DNA from 3 places in the Marinomonas sp. PE14-40 genome. Region 1 is predicted to be linked to each of the others. Evidence: predicted binding sites of a transcription regulator. Region 1 holds the regulator's gene; each other region holds the start of a gene.
The links. The regulator PhoB, encoded in region 1, activates phosphate uptake and scavenging genes when phosphate is short. The targets are predictions, from matches to a motif close to TGTCATANNNNTGTCANA.

Region 2: the regulator PhoB is predicted to act here: its motif matches at 4,985-5,002, upstream of Q0A08_RS06565 (esterase-like activity of phytase family protein).
Region 3: the regulator PhoB is predicted to act here: its motif matches at 3,161-3,178, upstream of Q0A08_RS04110 (phosphatase PAP2 family protein).

Annotation. Positions count from the first base shown of each region.
Region 1 is NZ_CP130700.1:3,497,180-3,504,611, forward strand. It holds gene Q0A08_RS16195 (peptide ABC transporter substrate-binding protein) at 1-342, opposite strand, end outside; gene cysZ (sulfate transporter CysZ) at 625-1,401, shown strand; gene Q0A08_RS16205 (response regulator) at 1,402-2,298, shown strand; gene phoR (phosphate regulon sensor histidine kinase PhoR) at 2,393-3,724, opposite strand; gene phoB (phosphate regulon transcriptional regulator PhoB) at 3,731-4,426, opposite strand; gene ubiA (4-hydroxybenzoate octaprenyltransferase) at 4,509-5,366, opposite strand; gene Q0A08_RS16225 (chorismate--pyruvate lyase family protein) at 5,366-5,950, opposite strand; gene Q0A08_RS16230 (HDOD domain-containing protein) at 6,037-7,302, opposite strand; gene Q0A08_RS16235 (amino acid ABC transporter ATP-binding protein) at 7,414-7,432, opposite strand, start outside.
Region 2 is NZ_CP130700.1:1,442,179-1,449,610, reverse strand. It holds gene Q0A08_RS06580 (lysostaphin resistance A-like protein) at 1-587, shown strand, start outside; gene Q0A08_RS06575 (helix-turn-helix domain-containing protein) at 596-1,744, shown strand; gene Q0A08_RS06570 (MipA/OmpV family protein) at 1,799-2,599, shown strand; gene Q0A08_RS06565 (esterase-like activity of phytase family protein) at 2,699-4,897, opposite strand; gene Q0A08_RS06560 (patatin-like phospholipase family protein) at 5,136-6,284, opposite strand; gene Q0A08_RS06555 (beta-ketoacyl-ACP synthase III) at 6,606-7,432, shown strand, end outside.
Region 3 is NZ_CP130700.1:885,681-893,112, forward strand. It holds gene Q0A08_RS04095 (Lrp/AsnC family transcriptional regulator) at 1-77, opposite strand, end outside; gene leuA (2-isopropylmalate synthase) at 269-1,942, shown strand; gene Q0A08_RS04105 (peroxiredoxin) at 2,144-2,803, opposite strand; gene Q0A08_RS04110 (phosphatase PAP2 family protein) at 3,246-3,767, shown strand; gene Q0A08_RS04115 (MJ1255/VC2487 family glycosyltransferase) at 3,780-4,856, shown strand; gene Q0A08_RS04120 (methyl-accepting chemotaxis protein) at 5,777-7,432, shown strand, end outside.

The DNA of each region.
Region 1 (7,432 bases):
GGTAACTGAGTCGCCGTTAGACCATTTAGCATCTTTACGTAGGTTGAATGTATAGACAGTGTTATCTGCATTTGTTGTATAGCTAGTTGCAACACCTGGAGTTAGGTTGCCATCGCCATCAAGGTTGTATAAACCTTCAAAAAGCTCACGAGTACGGTGAGAGCCTGGTGTTCCTTCTACTTTTTGTGGATCAAGTGTTGCAGGTTCTGCGCCACCACCACGTACAAGTTCTTGAACATCCGCTAGCTTAACGCCAGCAGGAACATCGGCAGCTTGAGTCTGTACTGCGCCGAAGGCTACGCTAAGTAACGCACTAGCGAGTAGAGTTTTTTTCAGGTTCATAAAAGGCCCCTTTAGTTAACTTAAGTTATTTATTATTAATGGTGCATTGTTTCTCTGACACTAAACTTTCTAATTGCAGCAAATGTCTGAGTCTTCGATAGTTAACTAATTGGGTAAATGGCTCAATCGAAATTGCGCATTACGCTATACGCATAATAAAGGTTTAATCTAAAAAACGAATAAATAGGCTCTGCTAAATCGGTTGGGAAGCGTGATAATTACAGGGAAGTTAGATAAAAATATGATAATGTCTATTTTCTAGAAAATTGATGGAACAAATTTGTGATACTGCAACCTTTTCAAGTGATAGGGGCTTATTTAAAAGCGTTACCTATCCTACTTTCGCCGGGTTTAAGGCTTTTTATCCTGGTACCTTTATTAGCCAATATGGGCCTAATGGCGCTGCTATATATGGTCGCATTTAGCTATTTTGGTGACTTAACGGCTTATCTGATGAGCTGGTTGCCTGATTGGCTTTCATTTTTAAGTTGGCTATTTTATCTAGGCTTTAGTTTGTTAAGTGCTATCAGTCTATTTTATGCGTTTTCTATCGGCGTCAATATAATCGCAGCACCTTTCAACGGCATTCTTGCTGAAAAAGTAGAGGCTAGATTATCGGGAGAGACAGTTGAATCTGATTTAGACTTTCGTAAAGTATGTCTCTTGATTAGCCAAAGTGTAGTGCGCGAATTACAGAAAGTACTCTACTTTTTGCCTCGCTTTATACTTTTGTTTATCCTGTCCTTAATACCTATAGTTAACATCATTACGCCTTTTCTTTGGCTATTCTTTGGCGCTTGGGTGTTAGCGATACAATATATGGATTACTCGTTCGATAATAACCGAGTATCTTTTGCTGAAATGCGAGTAGGTCTTAGGCAAAAACCTATTTTATGTTGGTCTTTTGGCTTCATAGTCATGCTGCTACTACCTATTCCATTCGTTAATTTTGTGGTCATTCCATTAGCGGTGGTGGCCTCTACCATTCTTTGGTGTGATTCATTTAAAGCAAGTTATTCAAAGAGTGATAGCCTTGCACAAAATTTTGGAAATAAATAAATGGCTATAAAAATTTTGGTTGTTGATGATGCTTCTTTTACTCGAGATCTGATTCGTCGTACTTTAAAAAAACACTTTCCATCAGCTCAGTTGGAAGAAGCGGTAAACGGTCGTAAAGCTCAACAACTTATGAATAAGGTCAAATTTGATATGATCTTATGCGATTGGGAAATGCCTGAAATGACAGGGCTTGAACTACTTGATTGGTGTCGTCAGCAAGATAATTACAAAAAGGAAAACGTGCCTTTTGTCATGATCACCAGCCGTGGCGATAAAGACCATGTAGTGGAAGCGGTAAAAACTGGGGTAACGGATTACCTAGGTAAACCTTTCTCCAGTGAGCAACTGGTTAATAAAATAGTATCAGCGGCGAAAAAGCATAATTTAGATTCCGCTCTGATGGCTAAAGGCGCTAGAGGCACAGGTGCTGAAAAGGAAGTGTTGGATAATCTAACAAAAGCGGCGACAGGTTCTGGCCCTAAAGGCATGACAAGTCATACTTCAGGTTCTCTAGATGTTTTACTTGGAGGAAAAAGCCCGAAAGCAGCAACGGTTACTAAACCTAAAATCACTCACCCTAAAGTCACGATTAAAGACGTTAAAGTGCCGAGTATGGTGCGTTTTGCGGGTAAGCAGTTTAGAACCATGGTGATCCAGTTTAGCTGTACAGAAGCCAGTCTTTTGATTAAGAGTGACGATGTTATTCCAAGCGTATTAGATCAAGCCGTGCTCGATTTAGAGTTTAAAGGTAAGGTCAACCGTTTGAACTATTATGTGCAAGGCGTAGCGACAACAGAGAAAAAACCAACCTCATCTTTTTTGACCGTCACGTTAGGGTTAATTGATCAGGATGAAGAGAAAGAGACTTTTATTAAAGCCTTGTTTGAAAGCTTGTAGCGAGACGTTTAACTTCATGAGTTATATGCGTTAGTGTTTTCTTGCTAGAAAGATAAATGGCTAGTCCAAATAGAATTGGACTAGCCAATAAACGCTAAGAGGCGTCCTTATCAATCGCTTCAATCTCTGGTGTACTTGATTCTCTTACCCTTGTACGAGGGAAGTGGCAGGAAAAAGTACTGCCAAAGCCAAGCTGACTACTAATATCCAACTTACTATCGTGATGATGAAGTACATGCTTCACAATAGACAGACCTAAGCCAGTACCTGCAGTGTCAGAACCTCGACCTTTATCAATCCGAAAGAAACGTTCGGTTAATCTAGGAATAAACCTAGGATCTATTCCTAAGCCATTATCCTGAACACAGAAAATCCCACCGTCTTTATTTACTTGCCAGCTTATATCTATTTCACCACCATCGGGTGAGTACTTGAGTGCATTCACGACTAGATTTGAGAACGCGCTATAAAGTTCGCTGTAACTACCAAAGATAGAGCTTTCTTCATCCGCATCCCAGCTTAAAAAGTGTTCGCTGGTGGTAAACACCTTAGCTGAATCACAAATCACCTGAATAAGATCACTGACATTATGCCATTGGTCTGAATCTGCTCTTTGGTTGCTTTCTAAACGAGAAAGAAGGAGCAAGTCTTCGATCAGTAATTCCATGCGATTAGACTGAGTATTCATATTTACCACGCCTTTTTGCATCCGCTCAGGCAAAGACTCTTTAAACATATCCAGTGTTTCTAGATAGCCTTTAATCACTGTGAGTGGTGTTTTTAGCTCGTGTGAGGCATTGGCAACAAAGTCTTTACGCATTTGCTCAAGTAAGTGCAGACGTGTGACGTCACGAACAAAAATAAGGTGATCATTTTTTGAATAAAGCGTGGTTTGAAACTCTAGAAAAGTGCCTTCTTTGGCGGGTGATTGAATCACCAAAGGGTCGCCAAATCGCTTTTGGCTAAAATAACGAAAAAACTCAGGAGTGCGAACAATGTTGGTTAACGGCTGGCTTCGGTCTGTGGGTTTAACTAAACCAAGCAAATCTCCAGCGGAAGTATTCCACCACTCTAAGCGGCCTGTGTTATCGGCCATGATAACGCCATCTTGCAATGCTGATGTAGAGTCTTCAATTCTAGCTAAAGCTTGTTGCATGCGCTTTTTAGACTTTCTTTGTTTCTTTTGCAGTCGATTAACTGCGTCAAAAACATCCCCCCAAATTCCTGAAGAATCCGGAGGTAATGAACGTCCAGAACGTCGAATCCAGCTATGAAAGCGATAAAGCTCGTAAAACTGCCAACATAATAAACTTAAAACATATAAAAATAGTAAAGGGAAAGTTTGCTCGCTAAGCATGCCAATAAATAGGCAAGTGAAAAAACCAAGCAAAAGTTTAACGGTGGCGCTTTTCCAAACTGTCTTCATAAGTTTTTAAGCCAAACGCTTACTTGAAAATCGATAACCTGTACCCCTAACGGTTTGAATAAGGTAATCATGGCTATCACCTATCGCTTTACGTAAGCGACGAATGTGAACATCGACAGTTCTCTCTTCAACGTAAACATTCCCACCCCAAACCTGATCCAATAGCTGTGCTCTTGAATAAGCTCTTTCTTGGTGAGTGATTAAAAACTTGAGTAAACGATATTCGGTTGGGCCCATTTCTAAAGGTTTAGTGCCTATAGAAACCCTTTGGCTTAGAGGATCAAGTTTTAGACCATCAACCTCAATAGGCTCATCAACACCCTGAGGGTGAGCTCGACGTAGTACCGCCTTAAGGCGAGCAACTAACTCTCGAGGTGAAAAAGGCTTGGTGATGTAATCGTCCGCACCTGCTTCTAATCCTTGAATTTTATTGTCTTCTTCACTTTTTGCGGTAAGCATGATGACGGGAATTTCAGCTGTTAGTACGTCTTTTTTAAGACGACGTGTTAGCTCAATACCACTGCCACCAGGCATCATCCAATCCACAAGGATCAAATCGGGTCTATGATCCACGATTATCTCGTAGGCGGTACGGCTATTATCCGCTTCAAGGTATTCATAACCAGCCATCTCAAGAGCAATGGCGATCATTTCTCGAATTGATGATTCATCGTCAATTATTAATACTTTTTTACCGGTCACAGGATCTATCCTCTTCTCTGGAACGGTTTAATTAAAACGATCAATTGTGACAGTTTAGTTAAAATGTCACAGATGACTTAATTTAGTGTACAAAAAAGCCCGCAATAAAGCCTAAAAATACACAAAAGCCTATGCGATTATTATCTAAAAATGATTTAAAACAAGCAGATCGCTCCCTTTCTCTTGCTTGCCAAAATTGTTGAAAGAAAAAGCCAGCGCTAATCAACAAACTGATAAAAAAGAAAGCGCCTAGCTCTCTGATAACACCGACCCAAACCAATAATGACAGAGCAAGTCCTTGTAGCAGTAAAATAATGACAAGGTCATATTGAGCAAAGAGTATCGCAGTGGACTTGATTCCTACCTTAAGATCATCATTGCGGTCGACCATGGCGTAATAAGTGTCGTAGGCGATCGTCCAAAACACATTCGCCATAAAGAGCATCCAAAGTTCAATGTCAGTTAAGGAGCCACCTTGAGCTACATAGGCCATAGGAATCGCCCAAGAGAAAGCTAATCCTAGAAATAACTGAGGTAAATGGGTGACTCGTTTCATGAAAGGGTATAGCGCTGCTAAGCCTAAACCGACAAAGGATAAGATAATGGTTTTTAGATCGGTGAAAAGTACGAGTACAAAACTGATGAGACATAATAAGGCAAAAAAGCCTAAGGCTTCTTTTTCGCTAACCCTGCCTGAAGGCAGCGGACGACCCTTGGTTCGCTCAACAAAACCATCAACTTTTCTATCTGCATAATCATTAATAACACAACCCGCTGAGCGCATAGAAAAGACGCCAGCAATAAAAATAAGAAGTAAGTGCCAATCAGGAAAGCCATCAGCAGCAAGCCACAAGGCCCATAAAGTTGGCCACAAGAGTAATAGGGTGCCAATCGGCTTATCTAGTCGAGCTAACTCGGCTAAAGCGATGATTTTACTCATTATTCATCCTTTAAATTTAAAAAGGGTTTGATTGCAGGAAAAAACACTTCATTGACGAGTATACCTTGACCATATTGATAGAAAACAGAGCGTCTTGCCCAAGTTGGCTCGTTTATATGAGAAAACAAGTTAGCAGGCAGTTGGGCCACTTCTATTTCGCCACGAGTCAGACCTTTATGCTTATAAAGGAAGCCACCAAGGGGGTTATTACCTAACTTAGGTAAATAGCGCCAATGGCCTTTTAATGACCTTGCAGGAATGATGGAGCGTGCATAGATAATGGCTTGACCATCTACGTTAAGGATAACTTCTCGTATGCGAGCCGCTTCACGGGCTTTTAAGTTAAGTTTTTTTCTTTCTCTTTGGGTCGTTTGGCCCCAAGTATCTGAAATGACATCGACCGTCAGTTTGCCCAGTGTTTGAATTTTTGCCGTTAAAGAACCCTGCTCTGTAAGCCATGGAAATATAAAAGCGGGAATATTTTTACTGTGAGCACGGCTCAAAGATGACCAAACATAATCAAATTGTTTGGTCGCTGTGAAGTTGAGTCTTGGGTTGCTGTTTGGCTGATCAATAACTGGCATCAAAATAAGGATATTGTCCCAATAGTCTAAAAATATAACCCGAGCTTAAGAAAAGAGAGAGCCTTTCCTATTGAAGTCTGACTTACCTAATTGCCATTAATTAAAGATACCATCAACTTAATGTTTTCTGAGTTGTCTTGTAGGTCTTTATAAAGGCTTTGTAGTTGTTTCTGATCCAGCCCAATCATATCTTGGCTGGCTTTAGAAATATCTTCTTTATTCAACAGGTTATGACATACATTTAACATTCTCGCTATGATGGCATTTTCTCCATCATAGGCCAAATTTTTACTGTAACGAATGCCGTTACAGATACCATCTGGTAAGTCCCAATGACGTAATAGCCAAGCCCCAATCTGTTCTCTACTGAGCTTAAGTAACTGTACTTCAACTAAATTGGTTGGAAGGTGAGCGTTAATTTCAAGTTGACGAGACAAGATATTAAAATGAGGTGGTAACACGGCGCCAATGGCTAGCAAGCCAAAGTTATGTAGCAAGCCTGCTAGGTAAGCATGGCCTAACCTAGGGCGCTTTTTCGCAGGCATGGCTTTCACCATCGCTTCCATTAAAGAGGCGAAGGAAACCGCTTCAAGCCAGTAATTATCATAGTGTCTAGGCCCATTTTCCGGCACAGCTAAGGCTTTACCCATTGATAGACCAAGTGCTAGGTTCATCACCATATCAAAACCTAACACACGAATGATAGCATCCTCTACCGACTCAATTTCTCCAGGCGCACCATAGTAAGGAGAGCTGGCCCAACTAACGACCTGAGCCGCTAAACTAGGGTCAAGGCTAATCACTTCACATAACTCATCAGTGCCTGCATTCTCATCTGCACACAAACGTATGATGCGCTGTGATGATGCTGGTAAAGGAGGGAGTTCAAGAGTTTCTTCTAAACGTTGACGAAGACGAATGGACTGAAATCCACCTAAAGCACTCAACATGCTTTCTTCATCTTGCTCATGGCTTTCAACTTCGGTTTTAAGCTGATCTTGAGGGATGGAGAAATCGCCAAAGTAACATTTAGAGCCTGAAAAAATCTTATTAATCTCAATTGCCTCGATTGAGTTAAATTTCGTCAGATCTGTTTTTTTCAGAGATAGCTTAGTTTTACCTTTGAGGCTTTCATCAATATAGGTGATGACTTTATGAGTATTGAGCAGTAGGTCACTGGTGACATTATAAGAATTTATCGTGGCTAAGCGGCGCTTACTAACGCGTGTAATAGCACCGATATCGAGCATAGAATCAAATGGGAAAATGGCTTGAACCTTACCGGTTGAATCCTGTAAGTGAACAATTTTAACCTTTAGGCTTGGGGTTATATCTGATTCTTGCTGAGTCATAAATTTCAATTTGCGTCATGAGTGTTAATAAGCAAGCAATTTAACAAATATCGAAAAACAAAAAAGCCCCTAAAAGGGGCTTTTTTGTGCAATGACTGCTTTTTTTCTCAATTAGTGGTTCAAAATCTGA
Region 2 (7,432 bases), 2.1 Mb from region 1:
AGTGGTTTTCTATATCTGAGTTAAGACGGTTTTCTGTTTTCTTGATTCCTGCTGCATATATTTTTCTCAATATGGACGGCATTTTCCCTCATTCAAACGCCATACTTTTGTTGGCTGGCATTAACACCATTATATCAGCTGGCTTTGAAGAGTTATTATGCCGTGCATTTGCGTTAGCCATATTGATTAGAGAGTTTGAGCTAAAACAGAGTAAACGGCCTTATTTGTATGCTGTATTAGTAAGTTCTTTTCTGTTTGGTTTGGCTCATTTGGCGAACTTAATCACTCATCCAGATACTTTAGGAGCAGTGTTAGGTCAGGTTTTATATGCTTTTTTTATCGGGGTTGGTTTTGCTGCTTGTTATATAGTAACTCGCTCATTGTTACCTTTGATTATTATTCATGGGGTAATTAATTATATGAGCTTTATAAGTGAGTCTGGGTTTGAGCCAGATGCTAAGACTTTTGAAGATACTTTAGGCACTGTGGTAGTGTGTTTACCATTGTTTTTCTTTGGCCTCTGGTTACTAAGGAAAGAGCCAGGCCGGGCATTATTGGGAAAAAGGCAGACGGCATTAACAAGTTGAGTATGGATATGAGTGTAATAGACATTGGAAGTCTTCCTTATGTAATAGGGAGCGTACTATTTGGTTTGCTGAGTATTAAATTGATAGGGCAAACCGTATTAGTTGCCACACGCAGAGCAAACTATTTATTAGCGTGCCTTTGTATTGTGTTTGCAATGATAGAAGCCGATGCATTTATTAGTGCTAATCATATCAACTTCATATTTTATCCCACTCTTGAAAAGCTTCAGAACGCTGCACATTTATTGCTAGGGCCTTTAACTTATTTATATTTAGTTTCTATGTCTGCTCAGCCAAAATTTGGACGAGCAAGCCTAGCTCATTTTGCTTTGTTTCTTTCAGGCATTATTTTGATGTGGCTGCCGTTATCAGAGCGTGCTATCTGGTTAGGTTTTATCGTGCTTTATCTTGCTAGCCTGCTGCCTTATACCTTCTTTTGCCTTAGGCGTATTCAAGGCTTTGATTTGAAGGCAAGGCAAGCGTTATCGGATTTAAAAAAGCATAATCTGATAGGTATTAAAATCTGGATTTATTTGATGGCATTTATTTGTCTTTATGTGCTTGTGAGCCCGCTGTATCAATGGTTTTTTGAACGATCAACAGGACCTATAGATATACACTATTTATTAGCAATTTTTGCAGCTTATCTACTTATTAGGCAAGATTTTACGTATCAATCCGCGTTATCCGATTTGCCTGCGTTAGTGGAAGATAATGTCTTAATAAATGACTTGTATCTGCAAAACACGTCCCAACAATCCCAGGATAAAAGTGTTTATTTGGCTATAGAAAAGCAGTTTATTGACGCGCAAGCTTATCTTAATCACAAACTGACTCTATCAGATTTATCCGGTCTGACCGGATATTCGAGCAATCAAATTTCAGCTGCTATTAATCAAGTTGCAGGTAAGTGCTTTTATGATTACGTGAATGAGTATCGCATTGAAGAGGCTAAAAGAATCATGTTGGAATCACCTTCAAAAGCCATTGTCGACATAGCGATAGCAGCAGGTTTTAACTCTAAATCGGCATTTTATACGGCATTTTCTAAGCAAGGTATAGGGACACCAAGCGAATTTAGACGTCAGCAATTAGTGTGCTTGTCAGATAAAGAGTCAAAAAAGATATCAAATGTGAAGATGCCCACTCACAACTAATCAGATTTAGGCTTTTAAGTTAGCAATAACATCTTGATAAACCCTGTGGTACAAATGAAAGTATTCGTTAGTGTTGCCATCTTGGCTTGGGCTAGCCCTTCTTTTGCCAATGAGATAATTCTGTCAGACACAAGTTTTACCTCTGAAATCACTGAAGAAAATCAGAATGCAAAAGAGCCTGGTGGTATCTGGCTATTAGGGACCAGATATGGCAAAGAAGGATCGGTATATTTAGACATGGATGATGATCAAGGTTTTACACCTGTGTTTGCATATCTAGGGAAGCATTTATATCTAAAGGGGCTTGAATTAGGCTATCAAGTTAACCCTATGGGATCGTCAAATAACATTGCATTCTCAATTGAAGCTTTAACGCATGAAGTGGATTTCGATGATTCAAATAATACTAATTTGGACTTGTTAGAAGATAGAGACGCAGCTTTGATGGTATCTCTCATATATCAAACTGGGCCAATTGAAGCGGTATTAAGTCAAGATATATCAGGTAAGCATGACGGTTTCAGCTTAGGGCTGGGTATTGGGAATAACTATGAGATTTGGCAGTTTGAACTGGAATTAGGTGCAAACTTTGTATATCAAGATAAGAGGTTAAGTAATCACTTGTATGGGGTAAGTCAGGCTGAATCAGATTTAACTTCTGGTAATATTCGTGCTTATGATGCGAGTGAAACGCGTATTGTTCAGCTTAATGTTTTGTTGAATTATGCTTTAACAGAAAACTCAACTTTGAGCTTTGAAATAGAAAATAGCCATCATTTGGGCTTAGATGAGAGTCCTATTATTGAGCAAGAGCGCATTATTTCGACATCCATTAGTTATCTGTATTTGTTTTAGATAAAGGTGTTGTTATTTTAAACCTATTTTTCAAATGCTTGCGAATCGAAAAATAAAAAGGCCAGACTTTAAGTCTGACCTTTTTATGCTCAGCGAGTGTTACATTTTCCCGATAGTAAAGAAAAGGGTCTCGCCAGAGCTGTCATCCACACCGTCATTATCGGTTAGTGCAAAACCTACTCCCTTGCTATCAATTGCAAAGCCTTCGATCTTGTCAGTAACATAGCCTTTACCTTCTTTCAGGTTAGGGATGAAGTCGTGGGCTAACTCTTTTTTAACCAAAGGCAGTTTAGAACCGAGTTTGGCTGGTTTTAGCTGTGAAACAGCTACTTTGTATAAACGCTTAATTTTTGCATTGTCGTCTAGTTGGTTATCACGTTCTATAATGTATACCCAATCACCATGTGCAGTGATTTCAGATAAACCAACCCAACCCTTTTGGCTTTCTTGAGTAGGGTAGCGAACCGCACCCCATTCTTTGGTTTTAGTATTGTAAGACACTAGCTTGGTGGTATTTTTTGGATCATCTTTCCATTGACGTTGAATGGCTATCCATAGAGTATCGCCAATGCGGGTAATACCTTCAGCACCGAAACGCTTTTCAACCGCTAATAATTCTACTGGGAAAGGGATTTCTTTTTTGATTTCACCTTTCTTATTAATGTTGTAAATAGCATGGGGTGTTAAGCGATCAGTACGACCTTCAGACGCTACCCAAAAGCCGCCTTTACCGTCATTTGTGATCCCTTCAAGATCAAGTTTTTGTGCAGGTAAACCGTCTCTTAATACAGGTAGGGCGCTAATGATCTTTGCCGGCGTTGAGCTTGCATCAATGGTAAATATGCTTGCTTGGTTGCGATAGAAGCTATCGTTAACCGCATAGAATTTTTTGCTTTGCTTGGTATCACTTACTAGGCCTGATAAAGCTCCCCAACCCAGTGGACGATCGCCCTTCATTACAGATTCAATTTGTGGATAAGCGGCGGCGGCTTGGCTACGCTGGTAAATCATGACATGAGAGCGAGGGCCTTTGTCTTCAATCAAGTCTTTCTCATTGGCTGTGACAAACAAGTCACGACTAGGAATAGCAATAGCACCTTCTGGCGCAATACCTGAAGGTAAAAGCTGTACAAACTTAGGCTCAGTTCCTGTGTCTTTATACACACCGACTAGGCCAGCGCGTTCTGCTAATACAAAGATATAGGTTTCTCCGTTAAAGCTAGCGACTTCAAGGCCTTCTGGCTCGACACCTTTATTGCCTGAACGCTTATCTGGATAGTGACCTGCCATTGCCATGCGATATTCAAGCTCTAAGCCCGATTCAAATAACACATCACCTTGTTTATTAAAGATGGTGAAACCGCGAGAGCCGCCTTCAAAATCACCTTCGTTAGCGGTAACAAAGCGATCATTATCTAACCATTGAACCGCATCAGGCTCACGTTTTCTTTGTACTTGCTGGCCATCAAATGTCAGGGCTCTTTCTTCTTTTAGGTCAACATTGTTAAGGTTTACAGCGCCTGCAGGGAAGTGTGACAAGATCTTACCGCTTGCAGCATCAACAACAACGAGATGGTTATTTTCTTGTAGTGTCACTACGATTTCGTTGGCGTCATTGAAGTCAACAAATTCAGGTTCTGGATCTGTTGGGGCAACTTTTGCTAAGCCTCTAAGGTCTACCATTTTCTTCTGAGCACATACTGGTAAACCTTGATCTAGCGGCAGAATGACAAGGTTACCTGCAGGGTATTGAGGCATGGCGCCATCGTTTAGGTCTTCATCACGTTCGTTTTCAATGGCGATGGCAACAAACGTCTCATCTTTAGATACCGCGACTGAGTCTGGTTGGCCGCCAAGGTCACAAGATCTTATTTCTTTATGAGTGTTTAGATCAATCGCACTGAGTTTACCACTTGGCGCAGTATAACTTGCTGAGGTGTTAACCCCAGTTAAAGCGTATTTTTTGGTAGCCGAAACCGATGTCGGCTCGCCATCAAGAGCAAGAAAACCAGCGGCCTTTGGGGCATTTGCGTTTTTAATATCAATAAAGCCAAGGCCACCTAATGGGCTATCAGAATAAATTAAGGTGTTGCCATCTTTACTTGCAGTAATGATTTCTGCCGATGTTTCTGTGCTTTGCGCAAGATTAGTTGGCAGATTATCTTTAACCGACCAAGTGGCGATACGGTTAAACGATTCAGCTTGAGCTGCGCCTATCGCGGAGATGATAGCTACGCCCAATAGGGTTTTAGGTAAATGTTTCATTGCACGTTTTTGAGACAGCAAAGTGGTTTTCATTCTAACCTCTTGTTAGCAAGTTATGGCTTTATGTGATTTGGTTAGACTAGATAGTGCCGATTTATTGTGACTGATTTAGTGCAAACTTATGACGGTTAGATGTCAATTTTTTGAAAATGAGCGCTAAAGCCCTGTATTCAATGTTTATGAGCAAGAGCTTAATTACTGAGTTTAGCTTTTTAAGTGAAAATTAAAATTAAGCAAAGGAGCGAAATATCAAATAACAGCAAAAAAGCGGTTATTCGTAAACGGGTTTGGCATGGGCAGGTATGTTTAAAAAAGACATGATTTTATCTTTTTCCCAGTTGGCATCCTTTTGCCCCAATTCAATCAGGCTACGACAATAATCCTTAGTGAAAAGTAGGTAACTTGCTGCTGAACTACCGCCTGCTTTGGGCGTCGCTCCAATAGAGCTCATGACATACTTCAAACTACGAGGAAGGTCTGAGTAATGCTGAGCCGCTAGTTGGTCTAGTTCAACAGAAGGGGAAATGATTAAGGTGTCAATTGCCTCGTAACTACTCTGAGGCTGATTCATACTTAGTTGGTTGATACGCTCAAGCTGTTGAATATCATCTTCCAGGTTATCAATAAACGCACTGTTAAGTAGCTGCCCTGTAATCTGAGCAATAGAAGGGGGATGAGGTCTTGCCATTTCGTGATTCCAATGCTTGGGCGCACGGTTACCACTGACACCAATAATCATGACCTTTTTAGCCCCTAAGTGAAGAGCTGGGCTAATGGGTGATTGCTGTCTCATGGCTCCATCTGCGAAGTAATGTTCACCAATCTTTTGAGCGGGAAAAATAGTCGGTATGGCACTGGAGGCTAATAAATGGTTATAGGTAAGTCTGCTTCTTAGGCCCAAGTTTCGATTATTCTCCCAATTCTCAAGATTTGAACTGCCTTGGAAAAAGCTGGTAGTTTTACCTGAACTATAACTCATGGCGGTGATGCTAAGGGCGCGTAAATGCTTTCTATGGATGCAGGTATTAATACGGTCTAGATCTAAGAAACGCTGTAATAGTTGTCTAAGAGGCTGATTATTCAATAAAGATAATTGTTGTTTTGGGCTACCATGTTGAAACAAAGAAAGCAGAATTCGACTCACTGAAGACATCATAGAAAGAGAGTCGACATGATAAATCTGATCAGGTGATAAATGACGCCAAAGGTAGGCGAGCTTACTAATTGCCCGGGTAAAGTTGTCAGCATTCGCGGCTAACATGGCAGCGTTTAGCGCACCAGCAGAGGTGCCGCACAGAATCGGGAAGGGGATACTAGAATGCTTAGGCATCATCTTACCTATTGCTGATAAAACACCAACTTGATAAGCCGCTCTAGCTCCACCACCAGAGAGAATTAAAGCGGTATGATTTTGTTTCATCACAGCGTCTCCTTCCTTTTAGTCATTTAAGCATATGCTAGAGAAGGGGAAGCCTCAATAACGTTTTTTGTAACTCACATATTAATTTTGTTTATGAATCAAGCAAATGGCTAAATATTGTTTGCCTTTGGTTGTCTTAAGGAAGAGTGGAGTAAATTTAACTAAGATAATTTGTGCTATACAAAAGAAAGGCGAAGAAAAAGGTAAATTATAGTTATTACTTATAGTTATTATTAACAATATCAACATAATGTAAATGGACTAATTGTTTCAGTTACGAGACAATGTTTGGAAATGATTGACAAAACACGAGTAAATCCTATGGAAAACCAAGTCAGTAATAAAAATAATGTTGTCATCAGTGGGGTTGGTCTATGGACGCCAGCCAATACAATTACAAATGAAGAATTAGTCGAAAGTTATAATGCTTGGGCAACGCAATACAATATTGATCATGCCGCCCAAATTGAAGCCGACGAATTGAGTCCAAAGCCTTTATCCAGCGCTGCTTTTATTGAAAAAGCATCAGGTATTAAAAGCCGTTATGTTTATGCCAAAGAAGGCGTACTCGATATTAACCGTATGCGACCAAAACTTGAGCCGAGAAGTGATGATGAATTATCCCATCAGGCAGAAATGGCGGTTGCAGCAGCAGAGAAAGCATTACAAGCAGCGAATAAAACCCCTGCTGATGTTGATATGGTTATCGTTGCCTGTGCCTATACCGAACGTTCATATCCAGCCATTGCGATTGAAGTACAAGCTAAGCTAGGTATTCAAGGTTTTGGTTTTGATATGTTGGTGGCTTGTTCTGCAGCAACCTTTGGCTTGCAGCGCGCCCATGACTCAGTCGCTGCGGGCAGTGCTAAGTGTGTGCTTGTTATCAACCCAGAATTAACCTCTCCCCAAGTAAATTACACGGATAGGGATTCGCACTTTATCTTTGGCGATGTAGCTACAGCTGTTGTTGTCGAAACCGCAGCGAGCTGCCAATCTGAGCACAGTTTTGATGTGCTAGGGACGCGTTGCGTGACGTCTTATTCGAATAACATTCGTTCAAACTTTGGCTATGTTGCTAGGGTAACGGATGAAGATCCATTTGCGACGGATAAACTCTTCCATCAAAATGGTCGTAAAGTGTTTAAAGA
Region 3 (7,432 bases), 2.6 Mb from region 1:
TCCGCAAGCTCTTGATTTGTTAAGCTAGAATCTTGCTGAAGTACCTCAAGTATTCGTATATCTATTGCATCCAACATATGTTAACACCATAAAATATCAATTTATCAAAATATACCGCAATATTATTGCTAAAATAACTATTATTTTTCTAAATACGCAATTTTTTATCCATTAAAAAAGGTTAAACTAGCACTCACAACATAAGCATATGAGTTTAAAGAGATTATCCATCTCCAGAATGACTATCTAAAGGGATAAAGGAAAAACAATGAGTAACTTCGACCACACAAAATACCGTCCGTTTACACCAGTCAGTTTGCCTGACCGTACTTGGCCTGACAAAACCATCACTAAAGCTCCAATCTGGACCAGTGTTGATCTGCGTGATGGCAACCAGGCACTTGTAGAACCTATGACGGTAGAACAGAAAAAAGAACTGTTTAAATTATTGGTTGATGTTGGCTTTAAAGAAATCGAAATTGGTTTCCCTGCGGCTTCTCAGTTAGATTTTGATTTCTGCCGCTGGTTGATAGAAGAAGATCAAGTTCCTGCTGATGTTACTTTACAAGTACTAACGCAGGCTCGCCCTGAGTTAATTGAACGTACTTATGAATCTTTGATTGGTGCCCGACGCGCAATAGTACATGTTTACAATTCAACATCGACGACTCAGCGCGATCAAGTGTTCCGTATGGATAAAGAAGGTGTAAAAAATATCGCTGTTAATGGCGCAAAATGTGTTAAAGAGTTTGCTGCCAAGTATCCTGAGACGGAATGGGTATTCCAATATTCTCCCGAAAGCTTTACAGGTACAGAAATGGATTACGCTGTTGAAGTTGTGGATGCCGTAACCGAGGTATGGCAACCAACACCAGACAACAAAATAATCATTAACCTTCCTGCGACGGTTGAAGTATCAACACCTAATCGTTACGCAGATCAAATTGAATGGTTCTGCCGTAATGTAGCTAAACGTGACTGCATGTATGTAAGTCTTCATACACATAATGACCGCGGTTGTGGTGTCGCTGCAGCAGAGCTTGGCATGATGGCTGGCGCTGATCGAATTGAAGGCACCTTGTTAGGTAATGGCGAACGTACAGGTAATATGGATGTCGTTACCATGGCTATGAATATGTATAGCCAAGGTGTAAACCCAGAATTACAGCTTGGTGATATGGATCGCATTGTGAGTGTGGTTAAATCCGTCACTAATTTACCTGTCCACCCTAGACATGCTTATGCCGGCGAACTTGTTTTCACTGCATTCTCAGGCTCACACCAAGACGCTATCAATAAGTGTTTGGCTAATCAAACAGCAGATAAACCTTGGGATGTTGCTTACCTACCAATTGATCCAACAGACTTAGGTCGCACTTATCAAGAAGTGATTCGTGTAAACAGCCAATCAGGTAAAGGCGGCGTTGCTTATACGCTTGAGCAAGAACATGGACTTGCATTACCTCGCTGGTTACAAGTTGAGTTCAGCCCTGTTGTACAAGTGTTTGCTGAGAAGGATGGCGGTGTTGTCAATGGCGATACAATGAAACAACTATTCGAAGACACTTATCTAACCGGTAACTCACCTTATCAATTAGGTAAGTATGAGTTACAAAAAGATGGCCTAGATACCGTTCGCGCTGATTTGGCAATCGAAGGTGAGATCATCAGTATTCATGGCCAAGGTAATGGCGCTCTATCGGCTTTCAGTCAAGCATTGAGCACACATTTCAACCTTAAGTTAGATGTTGTTCAATACCAAGAGCATGCATTAACTGGTAGCACTGACTCTCAAGCTATCACCTATGTTCAAACTAACATTAATGGCAAACGTTATAACGGTGTCGCGATAGATGAAGATATCGTATCTGCATCTATGCAAGCATTAATTGCAACTGTTAACCAATACACAATTGCTAATAAAGCTCAAAATGTTGCCTAGGTTATCTGTTACTTACAATGACATTTGCCTTTAGGAACAATGCTTAAAAACTATCACCGGCTTAATCTAAAAGGTTAACAAGGTAAAAAAGAATGCTTGGTAGCATAACAAGTTTTTAAGTTTAAACAGGACGTTAAAAACTTCATAAAAAAGGTCGCTCACAAGGCGACCTTTTTTAATTACATCTCATTTTTTATAGGCTTAATCAGGCTGTTTTACCTTCCTTAAATAAGGTTTAACCGTTTCCCATCCATTTGGATAAATTTTTGCTGCCTCTTCATTATTTATAGCTGGCACAATGATGACATCTTCACCCTGTTGCCAGTTAACAGGAGTTGCCACTTTGTGTTTTGCGGTTAATTGCATTGAGTCTATTACTCTCAAAATTTCGTCAAAGTTACGGCCCGTAGTCATAGGATAAATCAGCATTAACTTAATGTTTTTATCCGGCCCAACAACATAAACGGCCCGCACAGTGGCATTTGTCATGGCTGTACGACCTTCAGCAGATCCAGCTTCATCAGCAGGAAACATGTTATATAACTTGGCCACACTTAGATCTGTATCTGCGATAACTGGGTACTTGACCCCAGCACCACCAACATCTTCCACATCTTTTAGCCATTTTTCATGATCTTCTTTTGAGTCGATACTTAGCGCAATAATTTTAGTATTACGTTTGCTAAACTCTTCCTGAATATTAGCCATATAACCAAGCTCTGTCGTACACACTGGTGTAAAGTCCTTAGGGTGTGAAAATAGAACCGCCCACTGATCACCAACCCACTCATGAAAATCAATCATTCCATGGGTTGTATCTACTTTAAAGTTTGGCGCTTGATCGTTAATACGTAATGACATCGTCTTATCCTTGGGTTAGTTAAACTATTATTTTTATTTGTAAGCTTTTAAGGAACCTGTGATTAAGTCACCTCTTCTCAGTCTTTTCAGAAAAAGTATCACACAAGGCGTTACTTTGACGTAATGTAGTTACCTTTCGAGAAGTGACAACACGGGTGTTACTTTTTCTGAAAGACCCGAAGGGCGTGGTCTAAAAGCCCTATCTTTACATTGAGAATCTTATTAATAGAATAACTATTAAGTTACGCTCCTCGCAATAAATCTAGCTGCTTTTATCCACACGCTGAGGCGGGAGGACTTATTCTCAGGTTCCTTAACTATAGACGCTTATTTTAAAAGGCGTCAGCTTTTTTAGGCTGTCATAAACCCTTCTTAGAACTGTCACTTTTTATTCATATTGTCTTTCTAATATACAAATATGAACGAGAAGATAGGACAGGTTATGAATATTTTCAGCCGTACAGATATACACCTGTTTCACTGGTTATTTAAAAAAACGAACCATAAAAATTGCACCCTAGTGAGAGCGATTTCTCATACTGGTGATGGGCACTACTATTTAATATTAGGTATAGTGCTTTGGTTCTTTGAGCAAGAAGATGGTGCTATTTTTCTTTACACAGCACTTTTAGCTTATGCACTAGAGCTACCCTTATATCTAATCTTAAAAAAATGCTTCAAAAGAGATAGGCCTTGTGACAGCTTAGCAAACCTTAGTGCACACATCTCCCCTTCGGATAAATTTAGCCTGCCTTCTGGCCATACTGCAGCGGCTTTTTTAATGGCCTATTTACTAGCGCATTATTATCCATCAGTTACCTATTTAGTTTACACCTGGGCAAGCCTAATCGGATTATCACGCATCTTGTTAGGCGTACATTATCCAACTGATATTTTAGCAGGTGCAGCGCTTGGTTTTAGTATGTCTGCAGCAGGTCTTAACTTATTTGTAATCCTGACTTAATCACGGAGATATATGAAAATTTTTTATGGTGTTCAAGGCACAGGAAATGGTCACATTAGTCGTGCGAGAGTACTCGCGAAAGCCTTCAACCAAAGAAATGACATGCAAGTTGATTACCTTTTCACAGGCCGTAATGCTGACCAATATTTTGACATGCAAGTTTTTGGGAGTTACCAAACACGACAAGGCCTAAGTTTTAAAACTGAAAATGGCACCATTGCTAAATGGAAAACACTACTATCTTTTAAGCCTAAATTATTTTTTAATGACGTTAAAGCATTAGATCTATCAGGCTATGACCTTGTATTGAATGATTTTGAACCTATCAGTGCATGGGCAGCAAAAAGGCAAAACATTCCATCAATTGCAATCAGCCATCAGGCTGCATTCTTAAACCCGATTCCGCAAAAAGGTAATTTTTTATACAGCCAATTACTTCTAAAACACTTTGCACCTTGCGACATCAAACTAGGTGTTCATTATTATCACTTTGACCACCCTATCATGCCGCCTTTTGTAGATGATTTAGCTACTGAGGCAAATTCCGAAAAAGACATACTTGTTTATTTCCCATTCGAAAACCTTAAGGAAATTCGCAGATTACTGAAACCTTTCACCGAATATCGGTTCCATTGCTTTCACCCTGAACTCAAACAAGATTTTGATCAAGGTCATATCCATTGGCGTAAAACCAGCAAAGAAGGTTTTCATAAAAAACTTAACTCATGCGGCGGAGTCATTGCGAATGGCGGGTTCGAATTATCCAGCGAATGCTTAAAATTGGGTAAAAAGCTGTTAATTAAGCCATTGCATGGCCAGTTTGAACAATATTCAAACATAGTGACACTTGAAAAAATGGGGCTTTGTCATACCATGCCAACACTGGATGAAACTTATCTTAAAAAGTGGCTCATTGAAGACAGGCCTGAGGTGGTTGAATTTCAGTCCAATCCAGATCAGTTAATTGATTGGATTGCAGGCAAAGAATGGCACAACACTAAAGATATCTGTCAGCAACTTTGGCAAAATGTGAGCTTCCCTAACTCGGTTAAAAATAATCTAGGAATCAAAGATACTCGAATTAACTAATCGAGCATTTTATCTAGGGAACCTGCGATTAAGTCACCTCTTCTCAGTCTTTTCAGAAAAAGTATCACACAAGGCGTTACTTTGAAGTAATGTAGGTACCTTTAGAGAAGTGACAACACAGGGTGTTACTTTCTCTGAAAGACCCAAAGGGCGTGTTCTAAAAGCCCTATCTTTACGTTGAAGAGCTTATCAATAGAAGAATATTAAGTTGCGCTCCTCGCAATAAATCTAGCGGCTTTTATCCACACGCTGAGGCGGGAGGACTTATTCGCAGGTTTCCTAGGGTTTATGCATTATTAATATGACTCAGCATTAATCACTCTATTACTGGCTCTTAAACTAGGGTTACTTCTTACGCCTTACAATATATTACTTAAATCAAACCCTTAGTTAGCTAGCTCCAAAAACTAATTAGGTTTGAACTAAATTTAATATATATCTGACGACAGGCTTTAAAACTTGATGCTATAAAGGTTAGACATAATCTCTGCAACCTTATTAAATTCATATTATATTGATATATATCAACACAAATTTGCAACCAAACATAACTGAACTCAATTCATTCTAAAATTAATAATTGAGCCTATAAATTACATAATTTAGCTTAAAATCGTCTAATTCCTTTCTTTTTTAGTTGCTTATAACTTTTATTATAATTTTATGGAAATCATGTAGATTTAGATAATTTAATACAATAAAGTATGGCAGCTAGCTGAAATGACGCTTTATTTATAGGGTTATTCTAGTCAAAAAGAATAGTAATAAATCGCCGATAAAGTCCATGTCTTACAAAATAAGTTTAATCTAAGGAAAGCTTAAATTTACTCTCTTTCAACCGTAAAATAGGTTATTAACTTTTTCTAAGGTGAATTAGGTCTATTTATATCTTTCCCTCCAAGATCAATTTAGAGAGAAATATGTTTAGCCATTCTTTAAAAATAAAAATTAGTTTAATCGCAACTGCTGCCGTTCTATTAACCAGTGTTGTACTCACACTATTTTCTACTCAAAAACTTTCTGCTGCCATGGAACACAGTATGTACCAACGTATTGGAAGCATTTCTAATACAGTAAGTGACAGTGTTGAAACTTGGATTAACTCTAAACATCAGATATTAAGTTCGTTAGCGGAACAACCGCTAGATGAAGGAGTATTTGTTAAACAGTTAACCATGGCAATTACCGCAGGTAATTTTTCATCTATTTATGCAGGTTTGAACGACGGAACCCGAGTGGGTACAAATGGTTTTACCAAGTTCGTCAATAATTATGACCCTCGCCAGCGTCCATGGTACAAAAAGGTGAGCGCTTCCGGTGAAATTGAGCTCATTGGTCCCTATAAAGACGTGAATACACAAGAAATGACCTTCACCATTGCTAGACCTATCTATGATGCAGGTTCTGTCCAAGGTGTTATGGGAGTGGATTTAAAAATAAAGGACTTATTCTCAGCTATTACCAATGTAGAAACAGGAAAAAACAGTCATATCTTTTTACTCAATGGTAATGGACAAGTAATTGCACACAAGCAAAAAGAACTGATTCAGAAAGAAGTGGCAGATTTATATGATGCTTTTTCCAAAGAGAATTACCTAACGGCACTTGAACAAGCCTCTTATTTAACATTGAGCAGCCAAACAGGTAACAAGATACTTCACTTTTTACCCATAAAGGATTCTTCTTGGGTGCTTGGCGTAGAAGCAGATCAAGCAACTGAATTAGCTGAATACTGGGAAACCTTTTACACCCTTATGCTTATCAGCATCTCTTTTACACTGATTGCAGTCTTTATGGTTAACTGGATCGTCAATATTTTATTTAGAGATTTATTTTCTCTACGTAAAGCACTAAACGATATCGCCAATGGTGATGGTGATTTAACACGTAGAATTAATATTAAAAGCCGTGATGAAGTTGGTTTAGTTGCTAACGATTTCAACCGATTTACTGACAATGTACATCAGATCATTCAACACTTAGGTGAAGTTGCTAAGGGCGTAACAGGACAAGCAGACTCCCTTTCCCATTCAGTCATTGAGAATCGTCAGCATATCCAGCAACAAATGCAAAATACCCATGAAGCTTCCAATGCAGCAGAAACACTCAATGAATCAACTAACCTCATTAGTGATAATGTTGAAACAACCACTCAGCAAATCTCAAGCACACTACTACTAAGTGAAAAAGGGATTGTGCAGATGAAATCTAGCCAACAGTCCATAAATCACCTAGCAAATAAGCTGACTGATGCTAACGAAGTTGTCACCCAGTTAAATACACAAGCGCAAAGTATTGCAGGCATTGTATCGACTATCGATGATATTGCAGAACAAACCAATTTATTAGCACTTAACGCTGCGATTGAAGCTGCCAGAGCGGGTGAAGCAGGACGTGGATTTGCTGTCGTTGCAGATGAGGTACGTAGCCTTTCAAGTAGAACCAGTGATTCAACCACAGAAATTCAAACCATGATTGCAAACGTACAGCAGTCATCTATGAAGGCAGCTGAATTAATGCGCGACAGTGCTGAGTTAGCAACAGGCAGTGTGAGTGAAGCAGATCAAGCACAAAAA